Regions from separate parts of the Pseudomonas shahriarae genome, predicted to be linked through region 1. Evidence: predicted binding sites of a transcription regulator. Region 1 holds the regulator's gene; the other holds the start of a gene.
The links. The regulator FliA, encoded in region 1, starts transcription of late flagellar genes. The targets are predictions, from matches to a motif close to CTAAAGTTTNNNNNNNNNNNGCCGNTAA.
Positions count from the first base shown of each region.

Region 1 (3,115 bases):
GTATCCTGACTAAGCTGGATGAAACCGCAAGCCTGGGCGAAGTGTTGAGCCTTGCCATCAGCCATGAATTACCGGTCGCCTACCTGACCGACGGGCCGCGGATCCCGGATGACTTACATCTGCCGCGCCGTCATCAGTTGGTCAGCCGTGCGGTCAGTGTGCAAATGCAGGATGAACCCAGTGAAGAGGCGATGGCGGATATGTTCGCCGACCTCTATCACAACCCAGCCAAACGGGTCGGCTGAAAGGCAACATGAACACAGTGCAATGTACCTACATTGATGGTCTGCTACCGCGGCCACCCTATGTAGCCTGCGGCTAAGCAAGACAAGGTAAAGAAAGAACATGGGCAGCATGCATCCCGTACAGGTGATCGCGGTGACCGGCGGCAAAGGTGGCGTCGGGAAAACTAACGTGTCAGTGAATTTGTCCCTGGCCCTGGCAGAGCTTGGCCGCCGCGTCATGCTGCTGGATGCCGACCTGGGCCTGGCGAACGTTGACGTTCTGCTGGGACTGACGCCCAAACATACCCTGGCCGATGTCATTGAGGGCCGCTGTGAGCTGCGCGATGTGCTGTTACAGGGGCCCGGGGGGATTCGCATCGTCCCGGCCGCCTCCGGCACCCAGAGCATGGTGCATCTGAGCCCGGCGCAGCATGCCGGCCTGATCCAGGCCTTCAGTGATATCGGCGACAACCTCGACGTGCTGGTGATCGACACCGCCGCCGGGATTGGCGAGTCCGTGGTCAGCTTCGTGCGCGCCGCGCAGGAAGTCTTGCTGGTGGTCTGCGACGAGCCCACCTCGATCACCGACGCCTACGCCCTGATCAAACTGCTCAACCGCGACTACGGCATGAACCGCTTCCGCGTGCTGGCCAACATGGCCCAGAGCCCGCAAGAAGGGCGCAACCTGTTCGCCAAGTTGACCAAGGTCACGGATCGCTTCCTCGATGTCGCCTTACAATACGTCGGCGCAGTTCCCTATGACGAGTGTGTGCGCAAGGCTGTGCAAAAGCAGCGTGCAGTCTATGAAGCGTTCCCTCGTTCGAAATGCGCGTTGGCGTTCAAGGCAATTGCTCAGAAGGTCGATACCTGGCCACTGCCCGCCAATCCCCGGGGGCATCTGGAGTTTTTCGTCGAGCGATTGGTGCATCAGACGAGTGCAGGACCGGTGCTATGACAGCCAGCGGCTACAACCTTTACAAAAAGTCGGCGCGTGACAGCCAGGGCGAATTGATCGAGCGCTATGCGCCCCTGGTCAAGCGCATTGCCTACCACCTGCTGGCACGCCTGCCCGCCAGTGTCCAGGTCGAAGACCTGATCCAGGCGGGCATGATCGGCCTGCTCGAAGTGTCGACCAAGTACGACGCGAGCAAGGGTGCGAGTTTCGAGACGTATGCGGGTATCCGTATCCGTGGCGCGATGCTCGATGAGGTGCGTAAAGGTGATTGGGCGCCGCGTTCGGTCCACCGCAATACCCGGATGGTGAGTGACGCAATTCGCTCAATTGAAGCAAAAACCGGTCGCGACGCTAAAGATCACGAAGTTGCGGCCGAACTCCAATTGAGTCTCGACGATTACTACGGGATTTTGAACGATACCTTGGGCAGCCGCCTGTTCAGTTTCGACGACCTGCTACAGGACGGCGAACATGAAGGGCTGCATGAGGATGGCGCGAGTGCTCACCAGGAGCCTTCACGCGACCTGGAAGATGAACGCTTCCAGGGCGCCCTGGCAGAGGCGATTGCCAATCTGCCGGAACGTGAGCGGCTGGTGTTGGCGCTGTACTACGACGAAGAGCTGAACCTCAAGGAAATCGGTGAGGTCCTGGGGGTCAGCGAATCGCGGGTCAGCCAGCTTCATAGCCAATGCGCGGCCCGCTTGCGGGGGCGTTTGGGAGAGTGGCGAGCGCGCTGACAGGCAGTGTGGGGACACTGCGAACGATAACCGCCAGGGCGCAAGCCCGGCGGGAGCGGCCCGTGATGTGCCCAGCAGTCCTTTTTGTGTAATGCCTGTTGAATGATATGGCGCGCCCAGGTGCTGGACGCGTTTAAGACTGCTTGGAGGTCGAATTGGACAAGAACATGAAAATCCTCATCGTTGATGACTTCTCAACGATGCGGCGGATCATAAAAAACCTGTTGCGTGACCTTGGGTTCACTAACACGGTCGAGGCGGATGACGGCATTACGGCGATTCCGATCCTCAACAGCGGGAGCATCGACTTTCTGGTAACTGACTGGAACATGCCTGGCATGACCGGCATTGATCTACTGCGCCACGTGCGCGCTGATGAAAAGCTGCGCAGCCTGCCTGTGCTGATGGTGACCGCTGAAGCCAAGCGTGAACAGATCATCGAAGCCGCCCAGGCCGGGGTCAACGGCTACGTGGTCAAGCCATTCACTGCACTGGCCTTGAAAGAGAAGATTGAAAAAATCTTCGAACGCATCGGTCATTGATGCTGCCACGGGGGAGCTATGGAGCATAAAGAATCATCGCAGGCCGACTTTGAGTCGACCCTGAAAAAACATGCTCACCAACTCGTCGAAAGCCTGGAAAAAGGCCAGTTCGGCGACGCAGTGCAGTTGATCCATGAGCTCAACCAGACCCGCGACCGCGGCCTGTATCAGGAAGTGGGCAAGCTCACCCGTGAGTTGCACAGTGCGATCGTCAATTTCCAGATCGACCCGCACATGCCCCAGGCCGAGGAAATCTCGCAGATCACTGATGCCACCGAACGCCTGTCCTATGTGGTCAGGCTGACTGAGGCGGCAGCCAATCGCACCATGGACCTGGTGGAAAACGCCACGCCCCTGGTGAACGGCATGGCCAACGAGGCCAAGGCGTTGAGCACCGACTGGGGCCGCTTCATGCGGCGCGAAGTGGGCGCTGAAGAATTTCGTGACCTGGCGCGTCGGGTCGAAGGCTTCCTGTCACGCAGCGAGCAGGAAAACCGTACGGTTTCCAGCAACCTCAATGACATTCTGCTGGCCCAGGATTACCAGGACCTTACCGGTCAGGTGATCAAGCGCGTGACCCTGCTGGTCACCGAAGTGGAAAGCAACCTGCTCAAACTGGTGCTGATGGCTGGCCAAGTCGACCGTTTTGCCGGCATC
Region 1 is NZ_CP077085.1:1,887,917-1,891,031, forward strand. Features, by position in the region: gene flhF (flagellar biosynthesis GTPase FlhF) at 1-245, shown strand, start outside; gene fleN (flagellar synthesis regulator FleN) at 346-1,179, shown strand; gene fliA (RNA polymerase sigma factor FliA) at 1,176-1,916, shown strand; gene HU773_RS08485 (chemotaxis response regulator CheY) at 2,084-2,458, shown strand; gene HU773_RS08490 (protein phosphatase CheZ) at 2,477-3,115, shown strand, end outside.

Region 2 (3,115 bases), 2.0 Mb from region 1:
TGGTGCGGTCGATCACCGTCAGGCCTTCGCGGGTGGCCTGGTCGGCATCCCGTGCAGCGTGTGCCGCCTGCGCGGCGCTGCGGGCGACGTCCTGGGCGGTGGCGCTCATTTCGTGGGAGGCGGTGGCCACCTGATCCACCTGGCGGTACTGCTGCTCCATGCCGGCACTGGTCTGGCTGGCGATTGCCGCTGATTGGTCGGCGGTGCTGCGCGCGTCCTGCACCGAGCGTTTGACCTCGGCAATGATCGGTTGCAGTTTGTCGAGGAAGCGGTTGAACCAACTGGCCAGTTCGCCCAGCTCGTCGCGCTTGTCGTAGGCCAGGCGCCGGGTCAGGTCGCCTTCGCCGCTGGCGATATCCTCCAGCATATGGGCCACGCCGAGGATCGGCCGGGTGACACTGCGGGCCATCAGCCACACCAGTAGCAAACCGACGATGGCGGCGAGCAGGCCCAGGCCCAGTTCCAGCAGGGTGCCTTTGGTGTTGTCGGCATCCAGCTCGGCCTTGAGGGTTTCGGCGGGGCCGATCAGGACTTTTTCCGGCACATCCAGCAACACGCCCCAGGACTTGCCATTGGGAATGGGCTGGAACGGTGCCAGCACCTTGAGTTGATGGTCGGTACGCAGGCTGTAGGTCTGGGTGCTGCCGGCCATGGCGCTGATCAGTTGTGCGCCGCTGGCGGTATCCACACTGTCCAGGCGCTGGCTGAGCTTGCTCGCATCCGGGCTGTAGCCGGCCAGCAAACCCACTGGGCTGATGATGCTGACGTTGGTCTGGCCGTCATACAGCTCGCGGCTGGCATTCTGGCTGACTGCCTGCAGGCTGTTGAGGTTGATGTCCACCGACAGCGAGGCGATGACTTTGCCATTGGCCATGAGCGGGAACACGATGCTGGTCAGCAAGACGTTGTGCCCGTCGATCACATAGAAGTACGGCTCGATCACACACGGCTTGAGGGTGGAGCGTGGGCAGGTGAACCAGGTGTTGGCCTTCTCGCCGCTGGGGCCGACGCTGGTGTCGGACATATCGCTTTCCGGCAGCGCCATCGAGGTCAGGGTGCCGGGTGTCGGCTGCGACCAGTACAGGGCAAAGCGTCCCTTTTCATTGCTGCCCAGCTCCGCTTGGCCGGCGAACAGCTCATCCTTGCCATCCAGGGCATTGGCCTCAAAGACCAGGGACAGGCCCAACAGGTCCGGGTTGGCTTGCAGGGCGGCCTTGACCTGGCGGGTCAGGTCTTCACGCAGGTCGAAGGCATCGAGGAAGCGTTTTTCGGCCTGTTCGCGCAAAAACAGCACCTGGCGCGAAAAGCCATGGCCATATTGGTAGGCGTCCATAAATTGCTGGCGGATGCCCAGCGCCTGCACTTCACCCTGGGCTTCGATGCGCGATTGGGCGGCAACATTAAGCATCTGTGTGCTGGAGGTCTGGACCCGTTGCGAACTCTGGTCCATCCGATACAGCGAAAGACCCACCAGCAGGGTCACGATGCCCAACAGACAAAGGCCGGCGAGGAGGGTGATTTTCCATTGAATGGACAGCTGCCTGAGCGACATGGAGATCCTTAACCTTTCGTTGCGACAGAGATAATCCACGCTATCGGCCGCCGGTTGTTTTTCTTTATTCATACGTTCAATTGAATCTATTCGCGACGTCGTTCTTTGACATGGCGCGCCGGCTGCTGCAAAGTGCGCGGCCTCTAATAAAACTCCCTTTCTGCGTGTGCCGTGGTCGACATCTGGCCGGGGCGCCGGCACGTGTTGTGTTTATATTTCTGTCTTGAGGTAACCATGATTAACGCAGTAATCGCCGCGGTCGGTACCATGCTCGTGCTCAGCCTGTCCCGCGTGCATGTGGTCATCGCGATCATCGTGGGTGCCCTGGTCGGCGGTTTGACCGGTGGCCTGGGGATCGACGCGACGCTCAGCGCGTTCAACAGCGGCTTGGGCGGCGGTGCCACGGTGGCGTTGTCTTACGCATTGCTCGGTGCTTTCGCGGTGGCGATTGCCAAGTCCGGCCTGGCCCATGCCCTGGCGGACAAGGCCCTGCTGCTGGTGGGCCGCCAGGACACCACTGGCGGCAGTTCTGTCAAATGGCTGCTGATCTGCCTGCTGGGAGCGGTGGCGATTGCCTCGCAGAACATCCTGCCGATCCATATCGCCTTTATCCCGCTGCTGGTACCGCCGCTGCTGTATGTGCTGACCAAGTTGCAGATTGACCGGCGCCTGATCGCCTGCGTCATGACCTTCGGCCTGATCACCCCGTACATGTTCCTGCCGGTGGGCTTCGGCAATATCTTCCTCAACCAGATCCTGCTGGCCAATGTCGCCAAGAGCGGGGTGGATATCAGCCAGGTCAACGTTACCCATGCCATGGGTATTCCGGCGCTGGGCATGGTGTTCGGCCTGTTGGTGGCGGTGTTTATCAGTTACCGCAAAAAGCGCATCTACGACCAGCAGAAGATCGAGCGGGTCGAGCAAGTGGCGGTGCAGTACAACCCGCTGACCCTGCTGGTCGCCGGGCTGGCCATTGCCTCGGCCTTTATTATCCAGTTGTGGCTGGACTCGATGATCATCGGTGCCCTGGCGGGTTTCCTGATCTTCTCGGTATCGGGCATCGTGCGCTGGCGCGACACCGATGATCTGTTCACCGAAGGCATGAAAATGATGGCGATGATCGGCTTCATCATGATCGCGGCGTCGGGGTTTGCCGAAGTGCTCAAGGCCACCGGCCAGGTACAGACGCTGGTGCAGGACTCGGCCGATTTTATTGGCCACAGCCGTGGCGTGGGTGCGCTGTTGATGTTGCTGGTGGGCCTGCTGGTGACCATGGGCATCGGTTCGTCGTTTTCCACCGTGCCGATCCTTGCGGCGATTTTTGTGCCGCTGTGTGTGCAACTGGGGTTCAGCCCGCTGGCCATTGTCTGCATCGTCGGCACCGCCGGGGCCCTGGGCGATGCCGGTTCGCCGGCGTCCGACTCCACCCTGGGGCCGACCTCGGGTTTGAACATCGACGGCCAGCACCACCATATCTGGGACACCGTGGTCCCGACCTTCCTGCACTACAACCTGCCGTTGCTGGTATTTGGCTGGTTTGCCGCGATGACCCTGTAACAAGCA
Region 2 is NZ_CP077085.1:3,935,529-3,938,643, reverse strand. Features, by position in the region: gene HU773_RS27925 (methyl-accepting chemotaxis protein) at 1-1,552, opposite strand, end outside; gene HU773_RS17395 (Na+/H+ antiporter family protein) at 1,790-3,109, shown strand.
Region 2: a site for FliA is predicted at 1,593-1,620, ahead of HU773_RS27925 (methyl-accepting chemotaxis protein). Genes of this name have one in related genera too.